DNA from 2 places in the Weizmannia sp. WK01 genome. Region 2 is predicted to be linked to the other one. Evidence: predicted binding sites of a transcription regulator. Region 2 holds the regulator's gene; the other holds the start of a gene.
The links. The regulator NrdR, encoded in region 2, represses ribonucleotide reductase genes. The targets are predictions, from matches to a motif close to AACACNATATATNGTGTT.
Positions count from the first base shown of each region.

Region 1: OF158_RS09900 (vitamin B12-dependent ribonucleotide reductase) is a predicted target of NrdR. The motif match lies at 4,104-4,121, and genes of this name have one in related genera.

Region 1 is NZ_CP109616.1:2,082,509-2,088,471, reverse strand. It holds gene gcvPA (aminomethyl-transferring glycine dehydrogenase subunit GcvPA) at 1-946, shown strand, start outside; gene gcvPB (aminomethyl-transferring glycine dehydrogenase subunit GcvPB) at 936-2,396, shown strand; gene OF158_RS09910 (rhodanese-like domain-containing protein) at 2,431-2,817, opposite strand; gene OF158_RS09905 (lipoate--protein ligase family protein) at 3,064-3,900, shown strand; gene OF158_RS09900 (vitamin B12-dependent ribonucleotide reductase) at 4,247-5,963, shown strand, end outside.
Region 2 is NZ_CP109616.1:2,355,946-2,361,908, reverse strand. It holds gene coaE (dephospho-CoA kinase) at 1-77, shown strand, start outside; gene OF158_RS11325 (glyceraldehyde-3-phosphate dehydrogenase) at 209-1,243, shown strand; gene nrdR (transcriptional regulator NrdR) at 1,528-1,986, shown strand; gene OF158_RS11315 (replication initiation and membrane attachment family protein) at 2,001-3,398, shown strand; gene dnaI (primosomal protein DnaI) at 3,395-4,339, shown strand; gene OF158_RS11305 (putative sporulation protein YtxC) at 4,465-5,301, shown strand; T-box leader at 5,417-5,639, shown strand; gene thrS (threonine--tRNA ligase) at 5,763-5,963, shown strand, end outside.

The DNA.
Region 1 (5,963 bases), 270 kb from region 2:
TGACGGCGGCACGTCCATGGCTGAAGCGGCCATGCTTGCGGCCGGGCAGACGAAGAGAAAGAAAGTATTGGTTTCAAAAGCTGTCCATCCGGAGTACCGGGCCGTTTTACATACTTATGCCAAGGGAAAGGGCATCACCGTGGAAGAAATACCGCTCGCAGACGGCTGCACCGATCTGGAAGCAGCTAAAAAACAAATAGACGGCGGGACAGCTGCTGTCATCGTCCAGTACCCGAACTTTTTCGGTTCGCTTGAACGGTTAAAAGAAATCGGCGAACTGGCCCATGCCGAAAAAGCTTTGTTTGTTGTATCCGCCAATCTGCTTGCCCTTGGGGTGCTTGCGCCGCCGGGGGATTTCGGCGCCGATATTACAACCGGCGATTGCCAGGTTTTCGGCATTCCAACTGCATTCGGCGGCCCGCATTGCGGCTACTTTGCTACAACGTCAAAACTAATGCGGAAAATGCCGGGGCGGCTCGTCGGCGAAACGGTCGACGAGAACGGGAAAAGGGGGTATGTGCTTACGCTCCAGGCGCGCGAACAGCATATCCGCCGCAATAAAGCGACGTCCAATATTTGCTCTAACCAGGCGCTCAATGCCCTTGCCGCATCGGTGGCGATGAGCGCCCTCGGCAAAAAAGGCGTAAAAGAAATGGCACTGGCCAATATGGCAAAAGCACAGTACGCAAAAAAGAAATTGGCGGAAAAAGGGTTTGAAATCCCGTTTTCGTCTCCTTTTTTCAATGAGTTTCCCGTGAAATTGCCAAAAAGTGTTCAAGAAGTAAATGAACATTTATTGCAGAAAAAAATCATCGGCGGCTATGATGTGGGCAAGGATTACCCGGAATTTGCCGGTTGCATGCTCATTGCCGTGACGGAATTGCGGTCAAAAGAAGAGATTGACCAATTGGCTGAAGAAATGGGGGTCGTGTGTGATGGCGAATGAAGGAATGCCGCTCATTTTTGAACGGTCCAAACAGGGGCGGATTGCGTACAGCTTGCCGGAAATAGATGTGCCGGAAGTGGACGCTTTTGACATTTTTCCGCCTGAATACGTCCGCAAACAGGATGCGGAACTGCCGGAAGTGTCGGAACTGGATTTAATGCGGCACTACACGAAGCTGTCAGAAAACAACCACGGCGTCGATTCCGGCTTTTACCCGCTCGGATCCTGCACGATGAAGTACAATCCGAAAATCAATGAAACGGTTGCGCGCTTTCCGGGATTTGCCCATATCCACCCGCTTCAGGATGAAAGCACCGTCCAGGGGGCGCTCGGGCTGATGTATGACTTGCAGGAACATTTAAAAGAGATTACCGGTATGGATGAAGTGACCTTGCAGCCTGCTGCCGGCGCCCACGGGGAATGGACCGGGCTGATGCTGATCCGTGCTTTCCACGAAGCAAACGGGGATACAAAGCGGACAAAAGTGATCATTCCCGATTCCGCCCACGGCACCAACCCGGCTTCCGCGTCCGTTGCCGGCTTCGAAACGGTCACTGTGAAGTCGAATGAAGAAGGGCTTGTCGATCTCGACGACTTAAGAAAAATTGCCGGGGAAGATACCGCGGCGCTCATGCTTACCAATCCGAATACGCTCGGGCTGTTTGAAGCGCATATCCTTGAAATTGCGGAGATCATCCATGACGCGGGCGGCAAACTGTATTATGACGGTGCCAACTTGAATGCCGTGCTTGCGAAGGCGCGCCCGGGCGATATGGGATTCGATGTTGTCCACCTGAATCTTCATAAAACGTTCACAGGCCCGCACGGCGGCGGTGGCCCGGGTTCGGGTCCGGTCGGCGTCAAAAAAGAGCTGATCCCGTTTTTGCCGGTGCCGGTTGTTGTGAAAAAAGGCGACCGTTATGTGCTGGATGAAGACCGGCCGAAATCGATCGGCAGGGTGAAGCCGTTTTACGGCAATTTCGGCATCAATGTCCGAGCCTATACGTATATCCGTTCAATGGGGCCGGACGGCTTGCGGGAAGTGACCGAGAATGCGGTGATCAATGCCAATTATATGATGCGGAAACTGGCGCCGTATTACGACCTGCCGTATGATCGCCATTGTAAGCATGAATTTGTGTTAAGCGGCAGGCGCCAGAAAAAACTCGGGGTGCGGACGTTTGATATTGCCAAGCGGCTGCTTGATTTCGGCTTCCATCCGCCAACTGTGTATTTCCCACTCAATGTGGAAGAGTGCATGATGATTGAGCCGACGGAAACAGAGTCGAAGGAAACGCTGGATGCCTTTATTGACGCGATGATCCAAATCGCAAAAGAAGCGGAGGAAAATCCGGAAATCGTCCAGGAAGCCCCGCATACAACCATTGTCAAACGCCTGGATGAAACGCGGGCGGCACGAAAACCGGTTTTGCGTTATGTGAAAAAGTAAAATAAAAAATGCCGCAGCATTGCCGCGGCATTTTTTATTTCCCTGATTTGATTTTGCCTGTCCAGTTTTTAAAGCCGCCTTTCAACTGGTAAAGGTCGCGGCAGCCGTTTTTATAAAGCATTTCAGCGGCGCGCCCGGTGCGCGTCCCGTTCTGGCAATATAAATAAACCGGTTTATCGGTCCGGATCTCTTTTAATCTCATTTTCAGCTGAGACAGCGGAATATTGCGTGCGCCTAAAATATGTCCGTTTGCAAATTCATTCGGTTCGCGCACATCAATGAGCTGCGCTTTGCGATAACCCGCCTTGAATTCTTCTTCCGTCAAGCTTTTCAGGATTTTTTTCTGCCGGTAGTATCTGGCGAGAGTATATGCTACTACCGCAACAATAACAATGATGAGTGTGTACCACGATTGTGACATCTTTCGTGCCCCCTTTCTTACCTGATGCGCTATCTACTATTATATTCGTGTTGCGCTTCTGAATCAAAATCTTTTTTTAAGAAACATGTCACCGCTATTTTTTCAGCTTTTTCCGTTTGAAAAGCCCGTAACCGTTCTGTTTTAAGCACCAGCGGAAAAACCGGCACAAACTTGAGCGGGGCTTTGCCGTTTTGCGTCGTTTTTTGGTAAACTGGTAAAGTGATATTTTAAAGAAGAGGGGTACATATGGGAAAAGAAACCTGGTTGTTTGTAGATTCAGGCCACTGTCCGCCGTTTTTTAACATGGCGCTGGATGAGGCCCTGCTTGACTGGCACAGCAAAGGGGAGATTCCGCCAGCCATCCGCTTTTACGGCTGGGATCCGGCCACCCTTTCAATCGGGTATTTCCAGCGGGCAAAACAGGAAATCGATCTCGAAGCGGTAAAACGATACGGGCTCGGTTTTGTCCGGCGACCGACAGGGGGAAGGGCTGTTTTGCACGAGCACGAGCTGACCTACAGCGTGATCGTGTCGGAAGCGCATCCGGATATGCCGAAAACGGTCACGGAAGCCTACCGCGTCATTTCAGAGGGGCTTGTCAGGGGATTTCGTGCGCTCGGCCTGGAGGCGTATTTTGCAGTGCCGCGAACGGAAGCAGAACGGGAGGCACTAAGGTCTCCGCATTCTTCGGTTTGTTTTGATACGCCGAGCTGGTACGAACTGGTCGTGGAAGGGCGAAAAGTCGCCGGCAGCGCACAGACGCGGCAGAAAGGCGTCATTTTGCAGCACGGCTCGATTTTGCTCGATATGGATGAGGACAAGCTGTTCAGCCTGTTTAAATATCCGAATGACAGAGTGAGAGAAAGGATGCAGCGGAGTTTTAAGAAAAAGGCGGTTGCAATCAATGAGCTGCGCAACGTTCCCGTCACATACGAGGAGGCAAAAGAGGCTTTCCATAAGGGGTTTGAAGAAGGGCTCGGCATCCGGCTGGAACCGTACACGCTGACGCCGGCGCAACAGGCGTATGTCGAAGAACTGGCAGACAGAAGGTACCGGTCGGATGAATGGAATTTTAAGAGATAAATGAACATTTGTTTTTTTTAGCGGCCAGAGGTATGATTTTTCGCTTTTTCCTTTAGTGCCGCGCTTTTTATGGCTGCTTTTTTGATGCAAGCGGCAAATTTTTTCGTTATGCCCGGGTTTGCCTGCTTTTTCGAGGGATTTCTCAGATTTTCGGCATGGTTTATTCTTTTTTTCATTTGACAAAAAGAAAGAGGTTTGACCTAAACACAATATATGGTATATAAAAACAAAATGTCAATACAATATCTAGTATTTTTGCTTGCAATTTTTCCCTGCGGTGTGCTATTTTAAAGGAGGCAGAACCACCAGAGAATTTGCATGGAGAAATAGAGAAGGAGTTGTCGTTATGTCTGTTGCTTCGACAGAAAAATTATGGAATGTGGAGAAGCTGAACGAAGATATCCGCTTATTTCCGCAGGTCCATCCGATTACACCGGATATGAACATTACGTACAAAGGCGTTTCAAGGCTTGTCATGATTGACAGATACGCGTTTAAAGACACGGAAAAAGTCACATTGGGCAAGGGCGATTTTGTTGTCCTCACGATTAAAGAAGACCCGAAATTTCCGGCCAGGGGGCTCGGCGTCATTAAAGGGATCGACTGGGAAAAAAATGAAGCGGAAGTCTTAATTGAAGAAGATTACCGCCAGGCGCTGGAACACCCGGATGAAAGAGAAACGGGGGTCATCAAAAGGTCGCTTGATATCATTGAAAAGCCTCTTGAAGTCTACTACGAACAAATCGCAAAACGGAATGCAACCGGCTTAGCGGCAGTGGAAAAAACAGAAGAGAAACGGAAAGAATGGTTTGAGAAGTTTTACAATGAACTGGTAAACTTAAACTTTATCCCGGCAGGCCGCGTCCTCTACGGCGCCGGCTCGGAAACGGAAGTGACTTATTTTAATTGTTATGTGATGCCGTTTGTACCGGATTCAAGGGAAGGCATTTCCGAACACCGTAAACAGGTGATGGAAATTATGAGCCGCGGCGGCGGAGTTGGGACAAACGGTTCGACGCTGCGCCCGCGCAATACGCTGGCTAGAGGGGTCAACGGCAAATCAAGCGGCTCTGTCTCATGGCTCGATGACATCGCCAAACTTACGCACCTGGTCGAACAGGGCGGCAGTCGCAGGGGAGCGCAAATGATCATGCTGGCTGTCTGGCACCCGGACATTGTCGAATTTATCATTTCGAAAATGCAGAATCCGCGGATTTTGCGTTTCCTGATCGAAAATACGAACGATGAATGGATCCGCAAGCTTGCCCACGACAAATTGAAATTCACGCCGCTCTCTGAAATGGAAAGGCAAATGTACCATGGGATTGTGAACTACAAACATATTCCGGGCCAAGGCGGCTTTACGGAAGAAGTCATGAAAGAGGCGGAAGAAAAACTGGAAACAGGCGGCCATTACACCGTTCATAATCCGGAATTTTTAACCGGCGCCAATATTTCCGTCTGCCTCACAAAAGAATTTATGGAAGCAGTTGAGCAAGACGCAGAATTCGAGCTGAAATTTCCGGATGTGGAAAATTACAGCGAAGAAGAAATGCGCATATACAATGAAGAATGGCATAAGATCGGCGATGTGCGCGAATGGGAAAAACTTGGCCGCAAAGTGCGCGTCTATCGCAAAATCAAAGCAAAAGAACTTTGGAATTTGATTAACATCTGCGCGACTTACTCGGCGGAACCAGGCGTCTTCTTTATCGACAACGCCAACGACATGACAAACGCAAAAGCATACGGCCAGAAAGTCGTCGCAACAAACCCTTGCGGAGAGCAACCCCTTGCGCCCTATTCCGTCTGCAACCTGGCAGCGGTCAATCTTGCAAAAATGGTCGACAAAGAAACGAAAGAAGTGCGCTGGGACCAATTGAAACAAACTGTCCATACCGGCGTCCGCATGCAGGACAATGTCATTGACGCGACCCCGTACTTCCTGAAAGAAAACAAAAAACAGGCGCTCGGGGAACGGCGTGTCGGCCTTGGCGTTATGGGCTTAGCCGACCTTCTCATTTATATGGAAAAAGAATACGGATCCGAAGAAGGCAATAAAC
Region 2 (5,963 bases):
TCGACAACAATGGCAGCCTGGAGGAAACAAAACAGCAGCTTGAAAAAATCGTGTCAGAATGGAAGCTCGTTCCATGATGGGTACATCATGGTTTTTTTTATGCAAAAATAGGGGAATAACGCTACATAACTTTTAAAATATGATATACTAATTGATGAATAATGGATTAAAAGTATGTCATTTATTATTCGAAGGAGTTGTCTGCACTGTGGAAACAAAAATTGCGATTAATGGGTTCGGCCGCATCGGCAGAATGGTTTTCAGAAAAGCCATGATGGATGACGCTTTAAATATTGTGGCGGTGAATGCCTGCTATCCGGCGGAAACACTGGCACATTTGATTAAATATGACTCCATCCACGGCGTATTTCCCGGAGAAGTGGAAGTGGAAGAAGAGGAAGCACTCATTGTAAACGGCAAACGCATTCGGCTTTTGGCGGAACGCAATCCGGCCCAACTGCCGTGGGGAAAAATGGATATTGATGTGGTAATTGAAGCAACCGGAAAATTCAATGCAAGGGAAAAAGCCGCGCTCCATCTTCAGGCAGGCGCGAAAAAAGTATTGTTGACAGCACCCGGGAAGAATGAAGATGTCACGATTGTTTTAGGAGTAAATGAAAACGTTTTAGATATCGAGCGGCATCATATTATCTCGAACGCTTCCTGCACCACAAACTGCCTGGCACCAGTCGCGAAAGTGCTTGATGAACAATTCGGGATTGTAAACGGCCTGATGACAACGGTCCATTCTTATACGAATGACCAGAACAATATTGACAATCCGCATAAAGATTTAAGGCGTGCCCGGGCCTGTGGCAAATCGATCATTCCGACGACAACCGGGGCGGCAAAAGCGTTAGGCCTTGTTCTCCCGCAACTGAAAGGGAAACTACACGGCATGGCGCTGCGTGTTCCGACCCCGGATGTATCGCTAGTGGACCTTGTCGTCGATTTGAAAAAAGAAGTGACGGCGGAAGAAGTGAATGATGCATTTAAGGCGGCGGCGAAAGGCTCGCTGCAAGGCATTTTGGACTATACAGAAGTGCCGCTCGTTTCTTCGGATTATACGACAAATCCGTACTCGGCCATTGTCGACGGCTTATCCACGATGGTCATGGATGGAAGCAAAGTCAAGGTGCTGGCCTGGTACGATAATGAATGGGGCTATTCTTGCCGCGTCGTACAACTGGCACAGCTCGTCGCGGAAAAAATGGAAGAAACCGGGAAAATCAATATTGCCTAAGCCGAACGGAGCAGCACCAGCCTGCTCCGTTTTCGTTACCAGTTTTCAGAGCCGCGCCGGAGGATGACTTGTGCGGGACGCTGACGAAATAGAAGTGTAAACCTTTCTATTCTATTGATGGATAGATGAAAAGTGAGGACTTTTCCGGATATACAAACAGAAGATACATCCAATATGTTCTGCATGGATGAATTTCTTTCGGGAATAGGATGAACCTTTCTGTTGTCTATTCACCTTCTTTTATATATGATGGTAGTAAGAATGTATCAGAACGGGGGGTTCATATGAAATGTCCGTCTTGCCATAGCAACAATACGCGTGTGATCGATTCAAGGCCGGTGGACGAAGGCCGTTCCATCCGCAGAAGGCGTGAATGCGAAGACTGCTCGTACCGCTTCACCACGTTTGAAAAAGTGGAAGAAACCCCGCTCATTGTCGTGAAAAAAGACGGCAACCGCGAAGAATTTAACCGTGAGAAAATTTTGCGCGGGCTGATTAAAGCGTGTGAAAAACGGCCTGTGTCGCTGGACCAGCTTGAAAAAATCTCCATGGAGATCGAAAAAGAAATCCGCAGGCAAGGATATACAGAAGTCAGTTCCACCCTGATCGGGGAAATGGTGATGGACAGGCTGTCGAAAGTGGATGAAGTGGCCTATGTCCGCTTTGCTTCCGTTTACCGCCAATTTAAAGACTTGAATGTTTTTCTCGATGAACTGAAAGAATTGCTCAACAAGAATGCTTAAACGGAGTGCCTTTTATGAAACCGATTTGGAATGAAATACAGCCAGCTGACCGTTATCGTGCATCGTCAAACGGCCTGCTTCAGGACTACGATCAAAAGGTCATTTCGCTCCTGTACCAGCCGTTAATCGGGCCGCAATGTTACAGCCTGTATATGACATTATGGAATGAAGTGGAAGTCGGCCGGCTCTGGTCCGAAGACTGGAACCATTACCATCTGATGAGCTTTTTATCCATGAATTTGTCTGAAATTTACGAAGCCCGGCTGAAGCTTGAAGGCATTGGGCTTTTGAAAACATATATGAAACAAACGGACGACATCCGCATGTTTATATACGAACTGCAGCCGCCCCTGTCCCCGGAACAGTTTTTCAACGACGGTTTGTTAAATGTTTTCCTGTACCGGCAGCTCGGCAGAACACATTTCCAGCGGTTGAAACACTTCTTCTCCGACCGCGCCGTAGAACCGGGTGAGTACCGGGACATCACCCGCTCATTCCAGGATGTGTATGCCGCAAAAATCGGCCCCGAAGTGCTGAATGAGGCGGAAGCGCAGCAAATCAGCCGACTGGAAGAAAACCGCCGCTATATCGAAAAAACCGCCGCCCCGGTCATAAAAATCGAAAACACCCATTTTAATTTTGACCTTTTATATGCAAACTTACGTGATGAACTGATTCCGCTGCGTGCCATTACGCCGGAAGTCAGAGAAGCGATTGTGAAGCTTTCATTTTTATACGGTTTAAATGAACTGGACATAAAGAAAATTTTGCTCCAGGCATTGACGGCAGACTTGGAAATCCGGGTGGAAGATTTGCGGAAAATCGCGCGCAGCTGGTACCAGATTGAACATCATGATGAACTGCCGCGCCTTGTTGACCGCTTCCAGCCAGAAGCGGATGCGAAAGAACGAAAAGAGCCGGAAAACGATGAGGAGAAATTTCTCCGCTACCTGGAAACGACTTCTCCGAGACAAATGCTGATCGATTTTTCGGGCGGCAGCGAACCGGCGAAAGCAGATCTTGCCGCCATTGAAGAAGTCATGTTTGCCCAGCAGCTTCCCCTTGGCGTTGTAAATGTACTGATCCAATATGTTTTGTTTAAAACCGATATGAAGCTGTCGAAAAATTATTTAGAAAAAGTGGCTTCCCACTGGGCGCGCAAAAAACTGAAAACCGCCAAGGAAGCGATGGCGTTTGCCAAAAAAGAAGACCGCCAGTACAAACAATGGCTGAACAATAAAGAGAAGAACGGCACCGGACGGAGAAAGCCGGTCCGGGTTGAAAAGCTGCCGGACTGGTTTAAAAAAGAAGACCAAAAAACCGCTGCGGCCGCGGTCCAAGCCGATGGCGAGTCATTGGAAGAAAAAAGAAAAAGGCTTGAAAAAATACGTGAACAATACAAGAAAGGGTGAAGGCGGTGGAAAACATAAATGAGACACTCAAAAGGCTTTCATCCAATCCTAGTTTCCGCAAGCGTTATGAAGAAATGAAGCAGGAAATCATCACGCATCCCGACATCCGCGCTTTTTTGGATGCACACCGCGGGGAAGTCACAAGGTCGATGATTGAAAAAAGCTGGATGAAACTGTACGAATTCATTTCACAGGAAAAAAACTGCAGCCGGTGCAAAAGCCTTGGCGAATGCGTGAATATGATGAAAGGGTATGTGCCGGAACTCGTTATTGAACATGGCAATATTGAGATCCACTATAAAAGGTGCCAGAAGAAAATATTGGAGGATGAGCGCAATAAAACGCGCAGGCTGATCCAAAGCATGCACATGCCGAAAAAAATATTGGAGGCGTCCTTTGGTGATTTTTTCCTTGAACAAATGGGGCGTCTTGATGCATACGATTTTGCGCATCGCTTTGTCCGTGAATACGAGCCGGGCAAAAAAATGAAGGGACTATATTTATACGGCAATTTCGGCGTCGGCAAATCGTATTTGCTTGGTGCAATTGCGAACGAGCTGGCGGACCTGAAACAGGTCTCTTCTTTAATCGTGTACGTGCCTGAGTTTTTCCGCGAAATGAAGGACTCGATCGGCGACCACTCCACCGGGGAAAAGCTGGATACGGTGAAGCAAGTGCCCGTATTGATGCTGGATGATATCGGTGCGGAAACGAACTCGAGCTGGACGCGGGATGAAGTGCTCGGCCCGATTCTCCAATACAGGATGCAGGAAGACCTTCCCACTTTTTTTACATCCAATTTCAGCTATGAGGATTTAGAGTACCATTTCACTTATACCCAGCGCGGGGAAAAGGAAGAATTGAAAGCAGCGCGCATTCTCGAGCGCATCAAATATTTAAGCGCCCCTGTCCGAATGGAGGGGCCGAACCAGCGGGCCTGACCCTTGCATGAGGGGGCCCGCCTTTTTCATTTCGTAACGCTTTCCCGTCTTCTATTTGCTGATGCCACTTCATATACATAAGGTAAAGCAAACGAGAATGTTTTACCGTACAGGGGGGGCTTGGATTGGAATTCCTGATCAGGGACAAGGATGATGCATTATGGTTAAAAGCCTATTTTGCAAAGGAAAAACGGCGCACTGTGAAAATCCGGGAAGCAGTGCTGCATGGGAAAATACATTATGTTGTGGAAGCGGCCGGCAATAAACAGGAACTGCAGGCAGCCGTTGCAAATTTTATTATGAAGAAAAAAAGAAACGAGTGGATTTGTAACCAACTGAAACAAGCCTATTTTTTTCAGGCGGAAGAAGAGCAAAACCGGATACTCGAAATCGTAGACGGCATGCTGAAAGGAGAGCGGCCGGAGCTGACGGATCTGGCGGGTGAGATCGACGAACGCGCCGCTATTGAAGGAGCGGTCGCACCGCTGGTTGGCGAATCGTGCACATTGCCGCTCGCTTCCGTGCTGACGTTCCGCTTAAAAGGCTATTTTGACTGTCTTGACCGATACATCGGCATTGCGATTGACGAATACAAAATGGAACAGGAATACCAGATTTTTGTGCAAAGCCTTAGGGATTACTTAAAGCAAAAAGAACCAAAAAGGGAAAAAATAAAGCTTTGCCTCGGGGAACAGGTGAAATTTTACAACGGCCAATTCCGGGAAATGACGAGGGAAGAACTGAACGGATTGATTGACCGCAGGCTTCTGTCCAACCACCCTGTCTATATTGACTCAGTCACAATTGCACCGCTTTTATCGATTGCGCCCAGCCGGATTGAAATTTATACGGATACGCCGGACCAGGCTTTGATTCGTACGATATGCAATATTTTTGAAGAACGGGTGGCCGTGAAAAGCCGGATGCATTTTATGCACGATCAATTCGCCGCCAGTGAATAAAAAGGGGGCTTGAACCGGGGGCAAATGCAGCACGGCAACAAAATCAATCGCCATCCCTTGATTTTTTCATTGCAAACTTCTATAATTACTTACATAATCAATTGGAAATGAAAAAGTCAATGTGATGACGAGGACAACAGGATTCTGTTACCGCCTTTCAGAGAGGAAAGCCTCAGGCTGCAAGCTTTCCGGCACGGACAGGATGCTTACCGCCTCCGAACTTCAGTCGTGAACAAAATCAGTAGCGGCTGACGGATATTTCCGTTATCATACTCAAGCCGCGCGTAAAGACGTGCGGAAATGAGGGTGGAACCGCGTGTACAAAACTCGTCCCTTGCCGGGGGCGGGTTTTTTATTTTTTGGCTGTGTTTTCGTGCGGACGTGCTCGTACGGATGCCTGCAAAAAGCAGCCTCGTGCAGGCCGCCCGCGTGACAGCTTAATTTTTAAAGGAGTGGGACATATGGCAGAGATCGTAAAAATCACTTTTCCAGATGGTGCTTTAAAGGAATTTCCATTTGGAACAACAACGGAAGAGATTGCCCAATCGATCAGCCCGGGCCTCAGGAAAAAGGCGCTCGCCGGCAAACTGAACGGCAAACTGCTCGATTTGCGCACACCGATTGAAGAAGACGGCGCAATTGAAATCGTCACCCCTGAGCAT